DNA from 2 places in the Salinivibrio sp. MA607 genome. Region 2 is predicted to be linked to the other one. Evidence: predicted binding sites of a transcription regulator. Region 2 holds the regulator's gene; the other holds the start of a gene.
What was found. Region 2 encodes CRP, which controls carbon source genes, mostly activating them, when cyclic AMP is high. Its sites were predicted from a motif close to TGTGANNNNNNTCACA; they were not measured.

Region 1 (5,759 bases), on a different contig from region 2:
AGCTGGACAAATTGATTCGAGCTCACGACAATCGCAGCAAGAGCTCAGCGACATGATGGCAGAACTTGATGAACTTGTCTCTGCGATAAAGGTATCGGCTGAAATGTTTGACAAAGTGGAACATAGCGCCGGTCAAATAGAGCACTTTCTTTCTGTGATTACGGATGTGGCCGAACAGACAAATTTATTAGCGCTTAACGCCGCGATAGAGGCAGCACGTGCCGGTGAGCAAGGCCGTGGCTTTGCGGTTGTCGCCGATGAAGTAAGACAACTGGCGAGTCGCACCCAATCATCAGCAAGTGAAATTAATGATATGACGAAAGAGCTATTTCGTAGTCTTAAACAATCGTCTGAGCTGTCAGATCGTACCGAAAAGCTTGCAAATAGTGCTTCGTCACAGGCTCGTGGGACTTCTCAGTCGATCGAGGGCGTATTGGAGAATTTCTCAACAATCAGCGATCGCATCAACTCTCTCGCAAGTGCAATTGAACAGCAAAGAACGGTGTCGACGGATATTGCTGCAAACGTGAATCGATTGACTGAATCAAGTCAGGAGGCTGCTGAAATCTCTGATGAAAATAAAAAAGACATGAGTAAGGTCAGTGATTTGGCTGAGGCTCTAACGCAAGATCTCGACCAGTTTCAACTCCGTAATGAAAGTCCTGCTTGAGGTATACTCAGAATCAAAAAGGTGAGTTTATAACTAGCTCGCCTTTTTGTATACAAAATTAAAGCTTAAGAGTAACGAACAAGCTGTGTAACACTTATCATCAATGGCATGATACAAGTATGTATGCTAATCCAACAGTAACCCGCTTGCGACAAGACGTAGTATGAATTTATCCCTAAGGGACGGGCTAGATGTGAGGATAAAACTCTTGGTCAACATTGTGATGTGAACACTGAAGTGAAAATGGATTTAATACTCATTTTTGAGATCGGGAGGTATAACTACGCCCCCAGAAACCTCTGAGGGCGTAGTGGTGCGAGGTTAATTGCCCATCAATTGCAAGAGGTTTTCGGCGGTGACGACCGCTTCTTTGCGATTGGCAATGTTGAGTTTTTGATAAAGGTTACGGATGTGGGTTTTAATGGTTGTCCCGGCGACATCCAGTTCATGAGCAATTTGCTCGTTACTGAATCCTGAATAAATCAAGCCAAGTACCTGCCACTCCCGCTGGGTCAATGAGCTGGTTCGTACTAATTCAGGAACGTTTGGATGCTTCACCAGTTTTTCGACAAAGGCTTCATCAAAGTGGGTTGAGCGAGAGCGTTGATGGCTGGCGATTTCTTTCAGTAACTGTTGTGCACGATGACGTTCTAACGCGCCAAGCGCTTGTTGTTCGATCAATGCATGCAACAGCGATGAGATAGCGTCACCCTCAATTAAAAAGTTACCCATCATACCCGTCTGATTAGTGAGTATAAGCGCTTCTTGAAGCTGCGTTTTCGCATACTCCGTTTCATGCTCTTTACTGGCGAGCACCGCTTCCACGATAAGATTTCGGTTCTTATCTGTCACGAGATTGGCTTGGTTCGCCTCGCGACGGAGAAAATCAATGGCTTGGCGAGCCTGATCATACTGACCTAGATGGAGGTGCGCCCGGGCGATATTACGCCATTGAAGCTGGCTAAAGTGATTACAGGCCGATGCGGGGCGAACGGCTTGATGCAGCCACTCCTCCATATGAGGAAGTTCGTGCTTGGCTTGCCAATAGAGTAACAACGATAAAGACGCGTTAGCGGTCCAATCGACATGATAAACCGACTCACGTAATAGATGCTCAATATGCTCAATGTGCTTGGCAGCTTTGTCGAGTTCACCGCGGCTAACAGCGACGCGGGCAAGCATGGAATAACTGTGTAGATGTTTGCTCGGGGGCTGATTCTCTAGCACTTGGAGCCCCTTGTAGGCACAGGCTTCGGCTTCGTCTAAACGGTTCCAACACCAAAGAATTTGTGCGCGAAGGCGTAAAGCAAATTCATGTAAAGGAACTTGGTGTAATTGCTGATCTTCAATGAGTTGATCGGCACTGTCGAGCAGTTCAAATGCCGCTTGCACATAGCCTTGTGCCAGGAGAATTTCACTTTGTTGTAAAATTGCCCAAAGTGCCTGGTGATACACTTGGTGCTGGCGAGCGAGTTTTTCGGTTTGTTGCATCATCGATAAGGCACGATCGAGCTCGCCGAGCACATGGTTCACCTCGCCAACGACAGATGTCGCGACAATACGGCCACGGTAATTGGCGCTATCTAGTTGCTCAAGTGCTTTTTCAGCCAGGCGCATGGCCCGCTCTGGGTCGTTGGCATTAATTGCCACCTGTGCAAGTAGCGCATTGGCATTGCCTTGATAATCAATGTCGAGCGGTATTTCGCGAGCTTGATAGGCTTTTTCTGCACTTGCTAATAGCTCACCCACTTCATGATAGCGATGCTGGCTTTGTGCAAGCCAAGCTCGAAGTAGGCTTAAACTCGGATACTGGTACAAGTACTCGTTATTTAGCTTGCTGATAGCCGCTTCGAGGGTCGATAGCTCCCCACGGTTAAACATCCGCCAACCATATTGATTCAGAATATCTGCCAACAGGGCATCATCCTCGCCATAACGTGCGTGGCGTAATGCTTGATGTGGCGATTCAAGCTTGAGCCAAGCTAAGGCCGCTTGCCGATGCAGTGTTTGTTGCTGCTGTGGGATCCGAGCCTGGCGCTCATGGGCAAGAAATTCAGCAAATAGATGGTGAAAACGGAACCAATTGTTGTCGCCTTCGAGTGGATAAATAAATAAACCGTAGCGGTTCAGAGACTCCAGCATCCCCAACGCGTCGCCGCGCTCCGTTAAGGCATAGACTAATTCATCGTTGAACATTTCTAATACCGACACTTTCATCAAAAACTGACGGGTTTCAGTATCAAGTAAATCAAACACTTCTTCCGCTAAATAGTCCCAAAGGTGGGCATGGTTAAAGCTGGCACACGAGGCCGCGCTTTGCATGAGTGTACGCTTTTGGTGCTGTGCTTGAATCGCAATCAGTTGCAATGCTGACGGCCAACCTTCAACGTAGGTACACAAGGCATTGGCGGTTGACTCATCGACCCCATCGGCCACGCGTTGATTAAAAAAGCGGGTGGTCTCTTCGTTATCAAAGGCGAGTAATTCGTTCCCGATTTCGATCATTAAGTCACGAACACGCAAGTTCGCGGTGCCCAATGGCGGGTTGGCTCGTGAAGTGACGACCAAAGTGAGGTTATCCGGCATGTGCTTGATGAAAAAACGCATGGCTTCATGGATTTCTTCGTTATCAATAAGCTGATAATCATCCAATACCAGATAGCTGGTGGCATGAAAATTCGCTAACTCGGCAAACACATCGGATAAAAGTGCACGAAGCGATGAGAATTGGCGCTTCTCAGCAAGCTTAATGGTGTTTGCGCAGCCTTCTTGCGTGGCTTGATGCAGGGCTTGTAACAAGTAGTTAATAAAGCGGAAGCTATCATTGTCACTATCATCAATACTAAACCAGCCAACATGGGACTGATCAGCCAGCCATTGTGCGGCCATGGTTGTTTTGCCATAGCCGGCGGGGGAGCGGAACATCACTAATTTATAGTGAGGCGCTTGTTGTAGCATATCGAGCACCCGAGGGCGCAATATGGCGTTATAAAGCCGACCTGGTCGAGTAAGTTTTGATGGGATCCACATAACACACTGTCCTTAACCTCAAATACGGTGCCGGCCCCTCAGCGCGACACTGCTTTATCCTCCTTGGAGTGTATGCGACTCCTAGATAGCAAACTATGATCTCTCTCCACTCTTGTGTTGATTGCTCTAGAATGGTGCATCTACGCCCTATATTTGTGATTTATATCACAATAGTTTTTTGTTTTCGCTATCCTTTAAAATAGCTTTGTACATTTATGTGTCCTGGAAAATATAGAATTTGCGCTGGCGCACAAAAATAACAAAAGTGATTTCTTACTTTTCATGCTGCTTTTCGAATGCTTTTTGTCCCATAACGTGATGTTGATCACTGGCTTGTATGTGGATGCTAGGATTGATGAGAGGCGGCTCACTGTTGGTGTGTGACACAGCTCTCTACGCCCTGCTATCTCCTCCTTTCCGTCACTGTGAGTGGGAGGATGTTTGTTACTCTCGAGTTGGGCAGGATGAATAGCCATCAAGGTTTCATTCCATTATTGAGAGTTATGACATGACCCCAAAACAGCAACATGCCTTTGATAAAAGTGCGTTTAAAATCAGCATGGTCCAACACTTGACCCAGCTAGGTCACGCACCTGAAACCGCTCAACAACGCGATTGGTACCTTGCCTTAGGGCGTGCATTGGCTGAGCACACAACAGGCGACTTGGTGGCGACTGAAAACGATCAAGCGATCAAACAGGCAAAAAGCGTTAACTATTTATCTCTTGAATTTCTCATTGGCCGTTTGACGGGCAACAACCTGATTAGCATGGGTTTATACGATGTGATTGCTGAGGCCGTTGGTGAACTCGGTCTGGGTCTTACCGACTTATTAGAGCAAGAGCGTGACCCGTCACTCGGCAACGGTGGGCTTGGGCGTCTCGCCGCTTGCTTTATGGATTCACTCGCGGCACAGCAATATCCAGCAGTTGGCTATGGCTTACACTACGAGTATGGCCTTTTCCGCCAATCTTTCGATCAAGGGGCGCAGCAAGAAGCGCCTGATGCATGGCGTGAGCCAGAAGGCTACCCTTGGGAAGTCGTCCGTCCGGACCTGACTCAAACCATTGGTTTTTATGGCCATGTTGAGGTCGTTGAAGAAGCGGGGCATACCTATCGTCAATGGGTGCCTAGCTTGAAAATCCAGGCAATGCCTTGGGACTTACCCATTGTCGGTTACCAAAGTAACACCGTTTATCCATTGCGTTTGTGGGAAGGTCGAGCACTGACACCGTTCGCGCTTGATGCTTTTAATGCGGGCGAGTACACCCATGCGCAGCAAGCTGATATTGATGCGGGTAACCTGACTAAAGTCCTTTACCCCAACGATAATCATGATGCGGGCAAGACGCTGCGTTTAATGCAGCAGTACTTCCATAGCGCCGCCTCAGTGGGTGACATTCTTCGCCGTCACTTGGAAGCCGGACATGCGTTGGCGGCGTTGCCGGAGTATGAAACCATTCAGCTTAACGATACTCACCCAACGATCGCCATTCCTGAACTGATGCGTGTGTTGCTAGATGATTATCGCTTAGGTTGGGATGAAGCGTGGGCCATTGCTAGCCGTACCTTCGCTTACACGAACCACACGTTATTACCTGAAGCGCTTGAAACGTGGAGTGAATCGCTCATGGCAGAGCTTCTTCCTCGCCATATGGAGATCATTTTCGAGATCAATCATCGTTTCTTACAAGACGTGGAGCAAAAGTGGCCTGGTGATGTGCGCAAACAGCAAGTGTTATCCGTGATCGATGATCAAGGTGAGCGCATGGTGCGCATGGCGAATCTGTGTGTGATTGGCTCTTATGCTGTCAACGGTGTCGCGGCCTTGCACTCACAGTTGGTTAAACGTGATTTATTCCCTGAGTTTGATGCGCTTTATCCAGGTCGCATTCAAAATGTGACAAACGGCATTACACCGCGTCGTTGGTTGAAATTCTGTAATCCTGATTTATCAAACTTGATCAGTGAAAAAATTGGCGAGCAGTGGCCAGCACAGCTTGAGCAACTCGAGCAGGTTGCACAATATGCTGACGACGCTGATTTTCAGAAAACCTTC
Region 2 (5,759 bases):
AGTTACCATCTGACCAAGGTGGTACATTCATCACGCAAACTGAACGTGCACAACATTGTTGAAGTGTTGACCTTTGGCAACAACTACACGGGGGCGACAGAAATCTGCACCCTGTTTATGCGTCCAGAGTTTCGTGGCGGGTTAAACGGTAAGTTATTGTCTAAATGCCGCTTCCTAATGCTGGCGCAATTTCCAGAGCGCTTCGCTGACGTGGTGTTTGCCGAAATGCGCGGTGTGTCGGATGACGAGGGCAACTCGCCATTTTGGCAGTGGCTAAAAGACAACTTTTTTAACATTGACTTTACCTTGGCGGATTATCTCACCGGGATTGGTGCCAAAGGGTTTATTGCCGACTTAATGCCTAAATTGCCGATTTATGTGAGCCTACTGAGTGAGGAAGCTCGTGCAGTTATCGGTCAAGTGCACCCGAATACCCGTCCAGCATTACGCTTGTTGGAAAAAGAGGGCTTTTCTTGCCGTGGTTATGTCGACATCTTTGATGCGGGCCCAACGGTAGAATGCTTACGCCCCAATATTGAGTCTGTACGTCACTCTTTCACCGCCTCAGCGCGCGTAAGAGAGCACAGTAGCGCGCAGGATTATTTAATATCGAATACCGATTTTGCTGGCTTCCGTGCCACCGCGGCGAAAGCTGCGATCGATCACGAAACCAATCAAGTTGTGATTAGCCCAGCGGTTGCCGATGCATTGAATGTAAAAAACGGCGATCAACTGCGTTTGATTGCCATGGGGGGATAAAATGACAAAGCAATCAGCAGGCCATTTGATTCATGGCGAGTGGGTGAAAGGCGAGGGCGAGATCATGACCTCGCAAAACCCCTTTGATAGTCAATGTATTTGGCAAGGTGCAGAAGCGAGTCGTTCGCAAGTGGAGCAAGCGGTCAGCGCCGCACGCGACGCGTTTTTGCGTTGGCGCAATACCGATTTTTCTGAGCGCCAAGCGCTGGTGGAGCGCTTTGCCGAGATAGTGAAAGCCAATACCGATGAACTGGCTCGGGTCATTGCCGAAGAAACGGGCAAACCCTTGTGGGAAACCAAAACCGAAGTCGGGGCCATGGTAGGCAAAGTGGCGATCTCCTTGCGCGCGTACCACGAAAGAACAGGCTCACGTGAAAAAGACGTCAATGGCACCCAAGCGGTATTACGCCATCGTCCACTTGGCGTTATGGCGGTATTCGGGCCTTACAATTTCCCTGGGCATCTACCTAATGGCCACATTGTTCCAGCTTTATTGGCGGGCAACAGCGTAGTATTTAAACCCTCTGAGCTGACGCCAAAAGTCGCAGAGAAGACCTTGGGCTATTGGCTCGAAGCGGGATTACCGCAAGGACTGATCAGCCTGGTACAAGGTGGGCGCAATACCGGCGAGGCGCTGGCCCAAGCGCGCGGTATTGACGGTTTATTGTTTACCGGTAGCGCCAATACGGGGCATATTCTTCATCGTCAGTTTGCTGGCCAGCCCGATAAAATGCTGGCGCTGGAAATGGGGGGCAATAACCCCTTGGTGGTGAGTGATCAGTTCGGTGATTTAGACGCCACGGTATACACCATTATTCAATCGGCCTACCTCAGTGCCGGTCAGCGGTGTACGTGTGCACGCCGCCTGCTGCTGCCTGAGGGAGAAGTGGGTGACAAGATCTTGACTCGCCTAGCACAATGGACCAAAACCGTGCGAGTGGGTGGCCAGTTTGATGATCCCGCGCCTTTCATGGGCGCCCAAATTTCAATGGCTGCCGCCGAGGGGATTTTGGCCACACAACAGAAATTGATCGATCTGGGAGCTACCCCCGTCATAGAGTGCGAGCATTTACACGATGCGGTGATTTCTCCAGGGATTTTAGATGTGAGTGGCATTCAAGCGTTACCCGACGAAGAGTATTTCGGTCCGCTACTACAAGTGCAGCGCTATCAGGATATGGCTGATGCGATCACGAAGGCGAATGATACCCGCTATGGTTTGTCGGCAGGCCTTATCAGTGAAGACGAGGGCGAATGGCAATACTTCCTCGATCATATTCGCGCAGGGATTGTGAATCGTAATCGTCAGTTGACAGGGGCAAGCGGTGATGCGCCATTTGGCGGGCCAGGTGCGTCGGGTAATTTACGTCCAAGCGCTTACTATGCCGCCGATTATTGCGCTTATCCCATGGCATCAATGGAAGGGGAGCAGGTGGTACTGCCTGAGACGTTCGCCCCCGGTATTCCGACTCAACAAGATTAAGGAGACCAATATGGACAGTGGCCAAGCGTTATTCGATAAATTATGGCAAGACTATATTAACCGTCTTTGCCCATCGGCACATCAGGTACATGCCTTGCTCGAAGAAGGGCAGCCTTTAATCAATGATCATATTGCCTTGCGGACATTTGGTTTGCCCAAGGTTGGGCTTGAGGTCTTGGCGCGCCCCTTCCTGGCGCTAGGCTATCAGCAAAAAGGGGACTATACCTTTGAAGCGAAAAAGCTCAATGCCTGCCATTTCGAGCACCCCGATCCTTTGATGCCGAAAGTGTTTATCAGTGAATTGATGGTCGAGCAATGCTCGCCTGCGCTGCAAGCCATTGTTCATAAGCTGGTGGCACAAGTCGATGCGTCGTCACTAACAGGGAGCGATTTTCTTCATCAGGGGCGGCTTTGGGACATCGATAGCGCCACCTATCAAGCGCTTGCTGAGGAGAGTGAATACGCGTCCTGGGTAGCCGCGCACGGTTATGGCGCGAATCATTTCACAGTGAGTGTCAATCAGTTAAAGGCTCATGATCATTGCCAATCGGTTAATCAAAAGCTGCGAGACAATGGCTTTGCAATTAACGAAGCGGGTGGGGAAGTAAAAGGGGACGCATCCGTTTATCTGGAGCAATCCTCCACCATGGCTGACCGTGTCCCTGTTGTTTTCTCTGATGGCACGCAAACCATTCCAGGTGGGTTTTATGAGTTTGCTAAGCGTTATGTGTTGCCCAACGGTGAGTTGTACCAGGGGTTTGTTGCCGCTTCAGCGGATAAAATTTTTGAGAGCACGCACTAACAAATAGTGGATATAACGAGGCCTAAACGGTTAAGGAAGAGTTCGCTCTTCCTTTTTTTTTGTTTTAAAAAGAAAAACCGACGCCAGGGCGTCGGTTGGGAATACAGAGAGCGCTGTGATTAGCGGGTACCGTATACCACGATGGTTTTACCATGGGCTGAAATAAGGTTTTGCTCTTCCAGCATTTTAAGAATACGCCCCACGGTTTCACGCGAGCAGCCAACGATTTGGCCAATTTCTTGACGTGTGATCTTAATTTGCATGCCATCAGGGTGCGTCATGGCATCGGGTTGCTTCGCTAAATTCAACAAGGTTTGCGCAATACGGCCCGTGACGTCCAGGAAGGCAAGATCCCCCACTTTTTGGCTGGTCACTTGCAAACGGCGCGCCATTTGTGAGGACAAACGCATCAATATATCGGGGTTAACCTGGATCAGTTGGCGGAACTTTTTGAATGAGATTTCTGCCACTTCACAAGGAGACTTAGCCCGAACCCAAGCGGTACGCTCCTGATCATCTTCGAAAAGGCCTAGCTCACCGATGAAATCACCTTGGTTAAGATAAGACAGGATCATTTCCTTGCCTTCTTCATCTTTGATTAGAACGGCGACAGACCCTTTCACGATGTAATACAAGGTCTCCGCTTTTTCGCCTGCATGAATCAGCGTGCTTTTAGACGGATACTTGTGGATGTGACAATGTGAAAGGAACCACTCGAGTGTAGGGTCTGTTTGAGGTTTTCCTGGAACCATATAACTTATTTCCTCTGCATGTGTTGCCCGGCAACAACGTCCTATCTTTGTCTGAGGGGTAACCCACCAGATCTATGCACAGAATACGAAGTCTGGGCGCGGGCTACAAGCTCACTGTATGTTAACAAGAGTGTATCTTTTTTTGTTAGCAATTTCTTGATTTTGATCTAGGCCAACCGCCTAAAAAACTGGCAAAAACGTGGCTAAGATCACGGCTTGAGAAGTAATACACGATAGATGCGCTACGCCCTAGCCAATCTTGCCTTTTTCGATTAGCTGCTGAATCAATGGACGGATGATAAGTTCCATCGCAAAGCCCATCTTACCGCCTGGCACGACGAGTGTATTATGCCGTGACATAAAAGACCCCGTGATCATTTGCAGCAGATAAGGAAAGTCGACGTTTTTCATCCCTCGAAAGCGGATCACCACAAAGCTCTCATCCAACGAAGGAATGCCTTTGGCGTTCAGTGGGTTGGAGGTATCGACCGTCGGCACCCGTTGAAAGTTAATGTGAGTGCGTGAGAATTGCGGCGTAATATAATGCAAATAATCGTCCATCGACCGCACAATCGAGTCGGTGACCGCTTCGCGTGAGTGGCCCCTATCGCGGGTATCGCGGACAAACTTCTGAATCCACTCAAGGTTGACGATCGGGACCATACCAATCAATAGGTCGACATGTTGAGCGACATTGACCTCACCATCAACCACACCGCCGTGCAAGCCTTCGTAAAATAGTACGTTGGTATTGTCGGGTAAATCCTGCCATGGTGTGAAGGTCCCTGGCATTTGATTGTAGGGCACCGCTTCGTCAAAGGTATGCAAGTAGCGGCGATATTTGCCTGTGCCGAGTTCACCGTACTCACGGAAAAACTGCTCTAATCGCGGAAAATCATTGGCGGTGGGGCCAAAGTAACTAATGTGCCGTCCTTGCTCACGTGCTTTACGGATCTCGACGTCCATTTCCGGTCGCGTAAAGCGATGGAAACTGTCCCCTTCTAGCCACGCCGCTTTGATGTTCATCATCTGGAACATCTTACGGAATGCTTCGGATGTGGTGGTGGTCCCTGCTCCTGAAGAGCCGGTGACCGCGATGATTGGATGTTTAGCCGACATGACGCGCCCTGTCATTCAGTCTGAATGTGTATCGCTGTTTATTGCGTACAGCGATGCTAAGATCTGAGTGCTTCTTTACGACGAATATCCACTGTCTCGTGCAACTCAGAATACACAATCACGGCGTCGCCGGATTGCAGTTGTTGGCGAACATCCGCCACTTTTTGTGCAAAGCTGACTTCCTGCTCACCATAATCGGTTCCTTCCCGTAACACAAAGTGCTCGATTAAACGAGTCAGTGTTTCCTCAGGGACCGATTGCCAAGGAACCATCATACTACATCACCTTTTGTTGATTTATGGCTGAGACGTTAGGGTGCTTGATGCTGATATTGTGAATCAGCTCGCATTTTACCCAATCATTCAACACAATGCAGTAGATCAATGTGCGTCGGTCTTTTTTGCTTTGCGTGGCGTCCTTTTTTAACGGGACGAGCAAAGGCGTGAGGCTAACCAGTGAGGCACCGACTGCTCCAGCCAGAACTGTGGCTGGCGCCAACTGCCGGTAACAAAACCAACATGCCCACCATGTTCGCTCAGTTGATAGTCAATATTCGCGGGCAGAGGCGAGGTTGGGATCACTGCGTCGGTCATAAAGGGATCGTCTTTCGCATGGATAATCGCAAGTGGGACCGTAATAGCGTCAAGGACAGATAAACCACTACAGCTTTGATAGTAGTGTTGAGCATCGTCAAAGCCATGCAGCGGTGCGGTGACCGTTTGATCAAACTCGAACAGAGTTTTAATCTTTGGCCGCTCCCCAGCATGCCACCGACCCACTTTTTGGTGTCGGGTAAGTTTTTCCGATAAGGTTTGTCGCATCGACCGTAGCAAATACGCTTGAT

Region 1: the regulator CRP is predicted to act here: its motif matches at 3,855-3,870, upstream of malT (HTH-type transcriptional regulator MalT).

Annotation. Positions count from the first base shown of each region.
Region 1 covers NZ_MUFJ01000023.1:38,836-44,594, forward strand. Annotated here, with positions in the region: gene BZG81_RS11455 (methyl-accepting chemotaxis protein) at 1-670, shown strand, start outside; gene malT (HTH-type transcriptional regulator MalT) at 992-3,700, opposite strand; gene BZG81_RS11465 (glycogen/starch/alpha-glucan phosphorylase) at 4,209-5,759, shown strand, end outside.
Region 2 covers NZ_MUFJ01000001.1:212,260-218,018, forward strand. Annotated here, with positions in the region: gene astA (arginine N-succinyltransferase) at 1-759, shown strand, start outside; gene astD (succinylglutamate-semialdehyde dehydrogenase) at 761-2,242, shown strand; gene BZG81_RS01065 (DUF1338 domain-containing protein) at 2,253-3,044, shown strand; gene crp (cAMP-activated global transcriptional regulator CRP) at 3,164-3,796, opposite strand; gene BZG81_RS01075 (phosphoribulokinase) at 4,046-4,915, opposite strand; gene BZG81_RS01080 (YheU family protein) at 4,972-5,190, opposite strand; gene BZG81_RS01085 (hydrolase) at 5,338-5,759, opposite strand, start outside.